Regions from separate parts of the Paenibacillus sp. 2KB_20 genome, predicted to be linked through region 1. Evidence: riboswitches for the same ligand, from Rfam matches in the RefSeq annotation. Region 1 holds a riboswitch; each other region holds the start of a gene.

Evidence for each region. Region 1 has a riboswitch for ZMP and ZTP ahead of AB4124_RS21835 (bifunctional 5,10-methylenetetrahydrofolate dehydrogenase/5,10-methenyltetrahydrofolate cyclohydrolase). Riboswitches for the same ligand answer to the same signal wherever they lie in the genome.
Region 2: linked by a shared signal. The riboswitch ahead of rpiB (ribose 5-phosphate isomerase B) and the one ahead of AB4124_RS21835 (bifunctional 5,10-methylenetetrahydrofolate dehydrogenase/5,10-methenyltetrahydrofolate cyclohydrolase) in region 1 are both predicted to bind ZMP and ZTP.
Region 3: linked by a shared signal. The riboswitch ahead of purT (phosphoribosylglycinamide formyltransferase 2) and the one ahead of AB4124_RS21835 (bifunctional 5,10-methylenetetrahydrofolate dehydrogenase/5,10-methenyltetrahydrofolate cyclohydrolase) in region 1 are both predicted to bind ZMP and ZTP.

Annotation. Positions count from the first base shown of each region.
Region 1 is NZ_JBFRHH010000007.1:622,053-626,357, forward strand. Features, by position in the region: gene AB4124_RS21825 (GTP-binding protein) at 174-1,382, shown strand; gene AB4124_RS21830 (YolD-like family protein) at 1,858-2,109, shown strand; ZMP/ZTP riboswitch at 2,218-2,297, shown strand; gene AB4124_RS21835 (bifunctional 5,10-methylenetetrahydrofolate dehydrogenase/5,10-methenyltetrahydrofolate cyclohydrolase) at 2,363-3,211, shown strand; gene AB4124_RS21840 (LacI family DNA-binding transcriptional regulator) at 3,527-4,305, shown strand, end outside.
Region 2 is NZ_JBFRHH010000004.1:133,633-137,937, reverse strand. Features, by position in the region: gene AB4124_RS12830 (L-threonylcarbamoyladenylate synthase) at 1-166, shown strand, start outside; gene AB4124_RS12825 (manganese efflux pump MntP family protein) at 248-811, shown strand; gene AB4124_RS12820 (low molecular weight protein arginine phosphatase) at 866-1,453, shown strand; ZMP/ZTP riboswitch at 1,544-1,625, shown strand; gene rpiB (ribose 5-phosphate isomerase B) at 1,740-2,204, shown strand; gene AB4124_RS12810 (TIGR01440 family protein) at 2,289-2,873, shown strand; gene glyA (serine hydroxymethyltransferase) at 2,964-4,214, shown strand.
Region 3 is NZ_JBFRHH010000017.1:71,128-75,432, reverse strand. Features, by position in the region: gene AB4124_RS30125 (MATE family efflux transporter) at 1-966, opposite strand, end outside; gene purT (phosphoribosylglycinamide formyltransferase 2) at 1,288-2,448, opposite strand; ZMP/ZTP riboswitch at 2,529-2,609, opposite strand; gene AB4124_RS30115 (LysR family transcriptional regulator) at 2,673-3,548, opposite strand; gene dapA (4-hydroxy-tetrahydrodipicolinate synthase) at 3,660-4,305, shown strand, end outside.

The DNA of each region.
Region 1 (4,305 bases):
CAAGATAAGTTAAATGGTGAGGAAATAAACCTCCGGTACCTAAGTGCCGGAGGTTTATTTTGCTGGCCGGATCATTTTCTGCACGGAAGGATTGACAATTCGCTGAAGGAGATATAATATCATACCGTATAAATCGTAATTATTACGATTAAGGAATGGAGGAAGTTCAGTAGATGAATAACAACAATAAGATTCCAGTTACAGTACTCAGCGGTTACCTCGGATCAGGCAAAACGACCGTGCTGAATCATGTGCTTCATAATCGTGATGGATTGAAGGTTGCGGTCATTGTGAACGACATGAGCGAAGTGAATATTGACGCGGATTTGGTTCGAGGGGAAGGGAGCCTGTCCCGAACGGATGAGAAGCTGGTCGAAATGTCCAATGGCTGCATCTGCTGCACCCTCCGGGAAGATTTGGTGCAGGAAGTTCAGAAGCTGGCACAAGAAAACCGTTTTGACTATATCCTGATTGAATCGACGGGGATTAGCGAGCCCGTGCCTGTTGCGCAGACCTTTGTTTATCCAGATGAGGTATCCGGTGTACAGCTGTCCGACCTAGCCCGGCTGGATTGCATGGTGACGGTTGTAGACGCGAACCGATTCTGGAAAGACTTCTCTTCGGGCCAAAGCCTGCTCGATCGGAAGGAAGCGCTTGGCGAAGAGGATACACGGGAAGTCGTGGATCTGTTGATCGACCAGGTTGAGACGTGTGATGTGCTGCTGTTGAACAAATGTGATCTGGTAAGCGATGACGAATTGGCCAAGGTGGAAGGCATACTTCATAAGCTTCAGCCAAGCGCCAAAATCATACGTACCGTGAAAGGACAAGTCGCTCCTGCAGAAATTCTGAATACCGGTTTATTCGATTTTGAGAAAGCCAGTCAGTCCCCCGGCTGGATTCAGGAGCTTCAGAAGGAAGAGCATGTACCGGAAACGGATGAATACGGCATCAGCTCTTTTGTTTATCGGAGAAGAAGACCGTTTCATCCGGAACGGCTGGCAGCATTCATGAGTTATTGGCCGGAAGAGGTCGTACGCGCGAAAGGGATCGCTTGGCTGGCAGTGCTTGAGGATGTTGCGGCAAGTCTAAGTCAAGCGGGTCCTTCGATTCAGTTCGGGCCAGCTGGATATTGGGTGGCTGCTTTAACCGAACAGGAACAGCAGGAGCTGATTCTGAGTGAGCCGGATGTGCAGCGAAAATGGGATGCCGTCTGGGGGGATCGGATGACCGAGCTCGTGATGATCGGGATTGGGATGGAACAGTCACTAATCGAGCAGGAGCTGGACGATTGTCTGTTGACCGATCAGGAAATGCAGCTGGATTGGTCGACGTTTAACAATCCGCTGCCATGGATGGCCATCGAAGAGCTATCACTGTAAGGTTATATTTTTTTGATTAAAATTAATCGTAATAATTACGAATGGATAAAGAGCCACTTGAGGGCTTTACAGGTTTTCTAGAATATAATCCCCTTTGCGTAGACAGTGCTGAAGAAGAGCGCTACAGTTTACTTAAGGGGATTTTTGTCATGGAAAAGTTCAAAAGAAGAATACGAAAGAAGCAGGGGAATATGCAGAAATTCATCATTTAAAAACTCAATTGCAGGAAAAGTTATTACCCTGTTTAGAAAGCGCCCTTCAGAAGGACCGGGTTTTAAAAAATCATTTAATGATGTGGTCAATCTATTTATCTGTCCAGAACTTATACCTATCAAGTCCAGAGCACCTGTTTTGTATTTGTTGTATAATAGGAAGAATAGGAAGAAGATTCCCAATTCATGTTTCGATGATAGCTTTAACGTATTTCAGAATGTAATGCTGACGCATGAGCAACATCAATCAGGAGGACAAGGTAATGGCAAAAGCAAAGGTTCCAAAGAGACCCACTAGAGATGAGTTTGTACTGGAAGAACTCGGAAATCAGCTTACCGAAGCTTACCAGGAGGAATCGGTTATCGTGCTGACGGTCTGGGGAAGGGAAGAGGCGGTCCGCGGGCAAATCGATCAAATGGACTCCCGAACAGGGAAGGTACATATGAAACAGAATGGCGTTATTACGAAGGTTCCTTTTATGGACATTATGGAAGTGAATTATCCGAGAGACTAATCAGAATCATGTGTGCTTCCCGCAAATGAATCAAAGAGATTGTGATTTAAAGCGGTCGGCTTCATACCCGGTAGCGCGATGTCCAAAGTCGTGGTATATTAAAAAAAGTTATCTATGTGTTACTGGCGTAGCTTGGGGTACCAAGAGGGAGCACATAGGATCATATGCCGTACGCCTGGGCAAGAGGTAAGGAGACGATCAGTCGCCTTGCCTCTTTATGTTTTTTAATACAATGGCGAAGGAGCGGATTAGTATGAGTAAGGAACCCGTAATTTTAGATGGAAAAAAGGTATCCGACGATATCAAGGCCAAGCTGGCTGTAAAGGTACAGGAATTGAAGTTGCAGGGGGTAACGCCTTGTCTGGCAACGATTCTGGTTGGCGATGATCCTGCTTCGGCGACCTATGTGCGGATGAAGGGAAGTGCTTGCGAGCGGCTTGGCATCATATCCAAAAAAGTGGTACTGGAGACATCGACAACGACCGAGGAGCTGATTGCCGCGATCCAAGAGCTGAACGAGGATCCGAATGTCCACGGTATTCTGCTGCAGCATCCGGTACCGCATCATATCGATGAACGGGCAGCCTTTGATGCCATTGACATTAAAAAAGACGTGGATGGAGTAACCACGCTCGGTTTCTCGCAGAATGCGTTTGGTTTTGCCGATTATCCGTCTTGTACGCCTGCTGCGATTATTGCGATTATGGATTATTATGATCTGCCGATCGAAGGGAAGCATGCCGTGGTGGTCGGACGCAGTCCGATTCTGGGTAAGCCGGTATCGATGATGCTGCTTAATCGCAATGCTACCGTTACGATCTGCCACTCGAGAACGAAGAACCTTGGGGAGATTGTGTCCCAGGGAGATATCGTGGTTGCGGCCGTAGGCAAGCCTAATTTCATTCAAGGGGACTGGATCAAGCCGGGAGCCGTCGTATTGGATGCCGGCTATAATCCAGGCAATATCGGCGACTGCGATTATGAAGCCTGCGCGAAGGTGGCATCCGCGATTACACCGGTACCTGCCGGTGTAGGCCCCGTTACGATTGCTACATTGCTGAAGCATACCGTTGAATCGGCTGAGCGAACCGTGCAAGGTTAACAGTAACCATGTAAAAACGGGATAAGGCACGGTCCATTTGCGCGTCCCGAAAGGGGATTTGCATGGAGAATCCCCCTTTGAATCGCTTCGTTCCTCGCTAGAGTCTGGAACGCAGAAAAGTATTGCCCATCAAATGCTCGGGGTGGAGTCTGCATTTCACGGATCCCTGGACGTCATGGTATAGTTAGGAAAAAGCAAAATCGAAGGGGAGAGATTCATGCACAAACAACTCATTTCCAGTTGTGTGGCGGAGCAAGGAGCTGTGGAGGATAATCTGTTCGTTGCAGCGCCGCAAGCGGCTCCCGGGAGCACCGAATGAAGAACACGATTGCAGATATTGCCAAAAAAGCCGGAGTTGCCAAAAGCACGGTCTCCCGTTTCTTAAACGGAGGTTCTGTCAGTAATGCAACACGCCGTAAGATAGAGCTGGTCATTCAGGAAACCGGTTATATTCCGAATTCGTTTGCACAGAGCTTGAAAGCGAAAAAAACCAGCATGATCGGCACCATTGTGCCGCGTCTGGATTCATTCTCAGCATCGCAGACCGTTGCCGGCATGGATGAAGAATTAAGGAAACACGGTTATCAGCTTCTCATTATTAATGCGAGCCAGGACTTATCCAGGGAGATTGAAGCGCTGTATGATCTCGCCAGACAAAAAATATCTGGCATTATTTTATTCGCCACTCAGGTGACGGAAACGCATCTTGCAGCGATTAAAGAGATCGGCATCCCCGTCATCCTGCTCGGACAACAGCATAAGGATGTCCACAGCATGATATATAACGACTATGCCGCAGGTTATGACATGGGCCGATATGTGCTGTCCATGGGACACCGTCATATATCTTATATCGGCGTGACGGAAAAAGACGTTGCTGTCGGAGTTCAGCGGAAGGAAGGGTTTCTGAAGGCGTTAAGCGAGTATGACGAGGTGGAGGCGGTTCTCTATGAGAGTGGGTTTAAGATGTCGGATGGTGTAAAGACCGCATTGTCCATTTTTGAGTTGAACCGAACGCTGCCAACTGCAATGGTCTGCGCTACCGACAACATCGCGTTAGGCGTTATGAAAGCGGCTCATATGAAGGGCATCCA
Region 2 (4,305 bases), on a different contig from region 1:
CGCGCCGGAGGAAGCGGCCCGCCGGCTGTACGCCGGCCTGCGCCGATTCGATGACGAAGGCGCGACCTTCATTCTGGCCGAAGCGTGCCCGGAGCAAGGCCTCGGGGCAGCCGTCATGAACCGGCTGTTGAAGGCCGCGGGACACCACATCATCGATGTGAATTGAGCTGCTGAATGAACGCTTTTGGCATCATTTACCCCTTGTCCGCATATGGTGTACAAGACCATGGGACTTGGGGGAATGGGCATGCTGGAGGCGTCTGTCCAATCGGGACAGCTTGCGGCGATTCTGCTGATGGCGGTTGCACTCGGGCTAGACGCATTTTCGCTTGGAATCGGAGTCGGAATGAGAAGCGGTATGCGCTTAGGCCATATGCTGGGCATCAGTTTCATGATCGCGTTGTTTCATATGTTGATGCCGCTGCTGGGCTTATTTGCCGGCCGCTATGTAGGCATGTTACTGGGTCACGTCACAGGGCTTGCGGCCGGCGGACTGCTGCTTCTTCTCGGCGGGCATATGATGTATAACGCCTGGCGGGGCGGAGAAGGACAGCGAATACATCCTACCGCATTTTTAGGCATGCTGCTGTTTTCGCTTAGCGTCAGCATCGATTCCTTCTCGGTAGGCGTTTCACTCGGGATGTTTGTGGATGATGTACTGTTGATCGTGATCTCCTTCGGGATCGTGGGCGGTTTGCTGTCCATTCTCGGTTTGCTGCTTGGCCGTCAGGTAAGCAATAAACTGGGGGAGTACGGTGAAATGCTGGGTGGGCTCATTTTGGTTATATTTGGTGTCATGTTTATCTTTTGACGTTATATTTGTTACAATAACCCCAAAGAACCTACTAACGGGAGGAACGGGACCGTGAAAAATATACTGTTTGTCTGCACGGGAAATACCTGCCGCAGTCCAATGGCTGAAGGCATGCTGCGCAAGCTTGCCAAACAACGGGGCATCCCGCTGGAAACGAAGTCCGCCGGTGTCTCGGCCGTGGATGGAATGCCGGTGTCCCATCATGCGGAGTCCATACTACGAGACCAGGATATCCAAGAACGCTTGGTGTCCAAACCATTGACTGCGAATCTGGTGGAGTGGTCAGACTTGATCCTGACGTTGACCCAGTCGCATAAGCAGTATGCTATAAGGCAGTTCCCGCACGCCGCAGACAAGATGCATACGCTGAAAGAGTTTGTTGAGGATGACCGACAGGTGCTGGATGATCTGCGAGAGCAGGATAGTCTGTATGCGGCGCTTGAGCTGGCCAGATCGCTGGGCCGCGACGTCAGCGACCGTGACCGGGAGCGTCTGATCGAGCTGCGCCAGCGCATTCCGAGCTTCGATATCTCCGATCCTTTTGGAGGCTCGCGGGAGGAATATGAAGCGACGGCTGCAGAGATTCGGACGGCGTTGTTCCGTCTCTTGGACAAGCTGGAGACGGATCGGCATAACTAAGCCTTGCTTTGAACAATATGAAGCCTACCATTGGGCTAAAAAGCCACTTGCCTTTCACATGGTATTGCTTTAAGATGAAGTTGAAAAACAATGATCCGGTGTAACTGGCGACGAAGTGGATGAAACCACGATGGAGCATCGGAATATACGGCCGGTCGCCTGGGCAAAGAGCAATTGGAGCACAATACGTGCGCCGACTGCTCTTTTTTCGTCTTTTGCGCCCGATTTGGGTTATAATGAAACAAGCTAAAGCGCAAAAGCGAACATACGAGGGGGTTTTTCATAGATGAAAATTGCATTGGGTACGGATCATGCCGGCATTCGTCTGAAAGAGGAGATCGTGGAAGTCATTCGGGGTCTTGGACACGAGGTGGAGGATCTGGGCTGCGGCTGTTCCGATTCCGTGGATTATCCCGATTATGCCCTTCCTGTGTGCGAGAAGGTAGTCTCGGGTGAAGCGGATCGCGGCATTCTGATCTGCGGTACGGGGATCGGCATGAGCATTGCGGCCAACAAGGTGCCGGGCATTCGCTGCGCGTTGACACATGATGTGTTCTCGGCCAAAGCAACGAGAGAGCATAACGACAGCAACGTGATTGCGCTGGGTGAGCGTGTCGTCGGTCCCGGACTTGCTGCTGAAATCGTCAGCGCATGGCTGACAACGGATTTCAGTCATGGCGAGCGCCATATCGGCCGTGTGAACAAGATCAAGGCCATCGAGGAGCGTTACCTGAAGAATGAGTCGCGATAAGTGAACGCGTAATTTACGGCTGCGGCTATCGTGATATGGGAATGAAGCATCTTCTGTGAAAAAAATCATCGGGAGGACTGTGACATGACGGATATCTCCAAGGTTTCCTTGAACGAACAGACAGCGCGTATGGTCCGCGAACTGGCCGAAGCGGCCGTGTTAGGACCCGGTAAAGTGCTGGTCATCGGAGCCAGCACCAGTGAAGTGGTCGGACGCCGGATCGGCACAGGCGGCGCTCTTGAAACGGCGCAGCAGCTCCTTCAGGGCATTGCCGAGGTTCAAGCGGAATTCGGTTTCGCGGTGGCTTATCAATGCTGTGAGCATCTGAACCGTGCGCTTGTCATGGAACGCGAGCTGCTCGAGCGGCTGGGCTTGACGGAAGTGGCGGCTGTTCCCATTCCGGGAGCGGGAGGGTCGATGGCCTCCGCGGCTTACCGCAGCATGAAGGAGCCTTGTCTTGCGGAATCGATTGAAGCACATGCCGGAGTTGATATCGGCGAGACGCTGATCGGCATGCATTTGCGGCGAGTGGCGGTTCCGTTCAGACATACCGAGCGTTATATCGGCGAGGCGCGCGTAACCGCGGCTTATACCCGTCCGAAGCTGATTGGCGGAGAACGTGCGGTGTATCGGCTCGAGCAGAGGGATGATTCCACACTATGCGATTGATTCAAATGAGAACTCGCTTTTTTAATTATGACAACTTGTAGTATTGACTTTGCAAGAAAAAATAACGATTGATTATGGGAGGATATGAACATGATGGAACATTTGCGGAAGAGTGACCCGGCTGTATTGGAAGCGATGGATTTGGAGCTGAAGCGTCAGCGCAGCAACATTGAGCTGATTGCCTCTGAGAATATTGTTAGCGAAGCGGTTATGGAAGCAATGGGGACGGTGCTGACGAATAAATATGCGGAAGGCTACCCTGGCAAACGCTATTACGGTGGCTGTGAGCGTGTGGATATCGTGGAAGACATCGCCCGTGACCGCGCCAAAGAACTGTTCGGAGCCGAGCATGCCAACGTTCAGCCGCACTCCGGTGCCCAAGCGAACATGGCGGTATATTTGGCAGCCCTGAAGCCTGGAGATACCGTGCTCGGCATGAACCTGGCTCATGGCGGCCATTTGACTCACGGAAGCCCGGTTAACGCTTCCGGACTTCTGTACAACTTTGTTGCCTACGGCGTGCAAGAAGATACGTTCCTGATCGATTACGACGAAGTTCGCAAAGCGGCATTCAAGCATCGCCCTCGTCTGATCGTAGCGGGCGCAAGTGCCTATCCTCGCATCATTGATTTTGAACGGCTTGCTGCCATCGCGAACGACGTTGGCGCGTTGTTCATGGTTGATATGGCTCATATTGCCGGTCTTGTTGCGGCAGGTCTTCATCCGAATCCGGTTCCGCATGCCCATTTTGTAACGACAACGACGCATAAGACGCTTCGCGGACCTCGCGGCGGTATGATTCTGTGCAAAAAAGCTTGGGCGCAAGCGATCGACAAAGCGGTATTCCCCGGCTCCCAAGGCGGCCCGCTCATGCATGTTATTGCTTCCAAGGCCGTTGCGCTTGGCGAAGCATTGGATCCGTCCTTCAAGACGTATGCAGAGAATGTCGTGAAGAACGCGAAAGTGCTGGCAGATACTCTGATCGAGGAAGGCTTGAATATCGTATCCGGCGGAACCGATAACCACCTGATGCTGGTGGATACCCGCAATCTGGACATCACCGGTAAAGACGCGGAGAAAGTTCTGGACTCCATCGGGATTACCGTGAACAAGAATGCCATCCCGTTTGATCCAACCAGCCCGTTCGTAACGAGCGGTATCCGTATCGGTACCCCTGCGGTTACTTCCCGCGGTATGGATGAGCAGGCGATGGTGAAAATCGCGAAAATTATTGCCATGACATTGAAGCAGCCGAAAGACGAGGCAACGCTTGAAAACGCAGGTCGTTTGGTGGCTGAGCTTACAGATCAATACCCTCTCTATGCTGAAATGAAATATTAATCACAGTCTCCTCCGCAGAAGAAGCCTATGATAAGAGGACCCCGCCTGATGCAGGTGGGGTCCTTTTAGGAGCTATAAACATTCTGGCCAG
Region 3 (4,305 bases), on a different contig from region 1:
GAAGGATCCCGAGACCCATATGCATTGTTTAACTCCAAGCTTGATTCGGTTTATGCGATTCGCTCCGAAGTTCTGGGCAGCAAAAGTCGCCATCGTAATGCCAAAGGAACTCATGGGTTGCGTAGCAAGCATGTCAATCTTCTGAGCTGCCGTATAGGCGGCTACGGCCGTTGCCCCAAGACCGTTAAGCGTAATCTGTAGAATGATGGCTCCGATCGCTATGATGGAGGCTTGGAAGCCCATCGGGAAACCGACCCACATATGCTTGCGTATAAATGTCCAATCGATGGACCAATCGGCATTCTTGAACTGCAGAAGCGGAACCTTTTTGTGAATGTATAATAAGCAGAGCAGGCAGGAGAACAGCTGCGATACCACCGTGGCAAGGCCTGCTCCGGCTACGCCCATCTTGAATATAAGAATAAACAACAGATCGAGTACGATGTTCAGAATGCTTGCGACCACCAAGAAGAGAAGCGGCGTCCGGCTGTCCCCAAGTGCTCTGAGCAGGTTAGCCAGCAAGTTGAACAGAACGGCTGCGCCAACACCCCAGTTAATGACGATTAAATACGAATAAGCATCATCCAAGATTTCTGCCGGCGTGTTCATCATGACGAGAACAGGCCTCGTGAATATAACACTCACAATGGTAAGGAAAACCGTGAATATAAGACTAATCCATATACTTGTTCCCACGCTTTTTCGAACGCCCGCGATATCCTTAGCGCCAAAGCGCTGCGCCGTTATGATGGACAAACCTGCCGTCAAGCCTTGGGCAAAGCCAATAACAAAAAACAATATACTGCCTGTCGAGCCCACAGCCGCAAGTGCGTTCACACCAATAGTACGACCCACGATCAGGGTATCCGCCATATTATAAAATTGTTGAAAAATATTTCCGATCAAAAGCGGGATCGTAAACATGATAATCAGCTTGATCGGACTTCCTTGCGTCATGTCTCTCATGTAGATTCTCCTATGCCGTCTTATACGTTCCTCTTTATATTTATTTGATATTATGACGTTACAAGCCTTGCCTATATAGCATCGCCTTGAAAACATTATAATGGGTGAGGGTCGTTTGTATTCTTGTGTATCTTATCATGAAAGAACATAAATTACTGCATATTTATCATCAAAACTAAAACAAGAACAGGTTATCAGCATTTGAACCGTTCGTAGCCGATTTTGATCCATGATCTTTCCATAACAGAAGAGGCCAACCGGTTATTCCGGTTGACCTTTTCAACATAATATAATGAGCTATATCAATGGAATCCCGATGATTTATGCTTCTTCAACAGCAAGCTTATCCAAAGCCAGCTTCGCACGCGAACGGGCTTCCTCCACTGTGCCGGCGGTTGACAACGCAACTGCGATCCGTCTTCCGATCTTGGTCACCGGTTTCCCAAAAATGCGCAGCTGCGTATTCGGAACAGCCAGTGCTTGCTCGGCGCCGGTAACTGTATAATTCTCCAGCTCTCTCGCCGCTTTTAGCGGACGGCTGGCTCCCGGCGTTATCAATTCGATCTCCGGGATCGGAAACCCAAGAATGGCACGGACGTGAAGCGCGAATTCAGATAAATTTTGCGTGACCAGTGTAACCAACCCGGTATCATGCGGTCGCGGAGACACCTCGCTAAAATACACTTTATCCTCAGTCAGGAACAATTCAACCCCAAACAATCCATAACCGCCAAGCTCATCGGTAATCTTCCTTGCAATATATTTAGCTTCCTCGATTTGCTCTTCCGACATATTGTGTGGCTGCCAGGATTCGATATAGTCCCCGCTCTCCTGAATATGTCCGATTGGCGCACAGAAGCTTGTTCCATTGACGGAACGAACGGTCAGAAGCGTGATCTCCGACTGGAATATAATGAATTCCTCAATGATCACTCTTCCGTTCTGCACACGGCCGCCCTCCATGGCGATGTTCCAGCAGGACTCGATATCTCCTTCGCAGCGGCATACGCTCTGGCCTTTACCTGAGGAGCTCATCAGAGGTTTAATTACACATGGAAACCCCATGTCCAGAACAGCCTGTTTAAACTCCTCATAAGTATCGGCAAATCGATAGCCCGCAGTAGGCAGCCCTAACTCCTCTGAAGCTAACCGGCGAATCCCTTCTCGGTCCATCGTAAGCTTTGCAGCTCTGGCAGTAGGAATGACCCGGTACCCCTCTTCCTCCAGCTTAACCAGTTCCGAGGTAGCCAGCGCCTCGATCTCAGGTACGATCAGGTCCGGCTTCTCCTGCTCAATGATTGCGCGCAGTTTCTCCCCATCCAACATATCGATGACATGGCTATGATCGGCAACATGCATGGCAGGAGCGTCGGCATAACGATCGACGGCTATGGTTTCCACACCCAGTCTCTGTGCCTCAATCACGACTTCTTTTCCCAGTTCTCCCGAACCTAGCAGCAGTATTTTTTTCGTTTTTAACATCGTTGTTTTATCCCCTTTTCGTAGTTTCAGAGACTTATAGAATCAGAAATAATAAAGAGGTAAGGGAAATAAGCTTCCCTTACCTCTGCCCAGGCGTACGGCCGTCGTCATCTATGTGCTCCCTCATGGTCCCCCATGCTGCGCCAGTCACACATAAACCTATACATTGTTATTTAAATCATACTGAATCTTCCCGTTAATTGCAATATCACCATTAGGCGACATTAGGATTTAGACTTCAGCATATCGATCGCATCCTTCAGCGATTGAGAAAACCACTTCTTGGGGTGAATAACCAACTGAATGTCCAGTCGAATGTCGGAATGCGCAAAGGGAAGAATCGCAAGCTCACCACGTTTGATTTCCTCCTCTGCTACCATTTTCGGCAATAATGAGATGCCCGTACCGGACATCACATATCTCTTGATTGCCTCCGGATTGCCCAATTCCAGGCCTATTCGCATTGGAACTCCGCTAGCACGCAGCACCTTTTCCAACATCATGCGGTAATTACAACTATCCTCGGGCATAATCCATTCGGCATCAGCCAGGTGTTCCAGCTCTATGACAGGTTTAACAAGAAGCGGATGATTCGGATGGGCAATCAGCAGAAGGGGCTCTTCCCGAATGGCGATCCAATTCAAGGAGGAATCCTCTGGTTTTCTATCCAAAATAAGACCGAGATCATACTCGCCCTCTCTCACCTTACTGATAATGCTATCTTCACGATCCGGTTGTATGCGGATGACAAGATCTTCATGCCTTTGTTTCAGCTGGTGAATGACGGACGGAAGAAAATAAGCTGCCAGCGAGTCTATCGTTCCGATCGATAAGGTGCCTCCACCTTGCTTGGTCAGCTTTTCCTTCGACTGCTGAAACAGATCCAGCATTTGAACGGCATACTTAAACAGCTCCTCACCGGACTTCGTCAGGCGCAAGCCTCTGCCATACCGCTCAAACAGCTTGACGCCATATTCCTTCTCCAGCTTCTGAATCTGGGTGGTTACGCTGGATTGAGCATAACCCAACTCATTCGCGGCTTTCGTAAAACTCTGGCGAATCGCAACCTCCCTGAAGGTTTGCAGGTAGATGAGTTCCATCGCTATCTCCTTATCAATAATATTGATAGTAATTATCTATTATTATAGATAACTCCGATCTTAATTCCCATGTTAAAGTATAGCCATCACACATGAATTGGAGGAAAGGTTATGTTGAGTCAGCAAGAACTGCATGGCATTTTTGTTCCTGTGATCACTCCCTTTTTACAGGATTACGAACTGGATCTTCCTTCTTATCGTCATTATTTGAAGAGTTTGTTATCCTACGATATTCAGGGATTGGTCATCAACGGAACGACCGGTGAAGCGCCGACCGTAGCTTGGGAGGAAGTCGTGCAGGTTGTGGAGGAAACGCGGGGGAGTCTGGGCGGACGGCTATTGCCGCTCATCATTGGTACCGGTACGAACGATACGGTATCCAGCATAAAGCGAACGGAACTGGCAGGCCATATCGGTGCTGATGCGGTATTGGTCGTCACGCCGTATTACAGTCGCCCTTCGATCGATGGCATTCTGCAGCATTTCCGAAGGGTGGCCGAGGTTGGGATCCCGGTAATTCTGTACGAAGTTCCATCGCGTACTGGAATCCGGTTACCGGTTGATGTCATAAGAAGAATCATGGAGATCCCCGGCGTGATCGGGATGAAAGACAGCACTGAGAGTACGGAGCTCATGAGAAGCTTATCCCATTATGATACGAAGCCCGTTCTATGCGGCAACGATGTCCTCTTTCATGAAATGCTGGTTCATGGAGCCTCTGGTGGAATATTGGCGTCGGCCAATGTGAATACCGAGG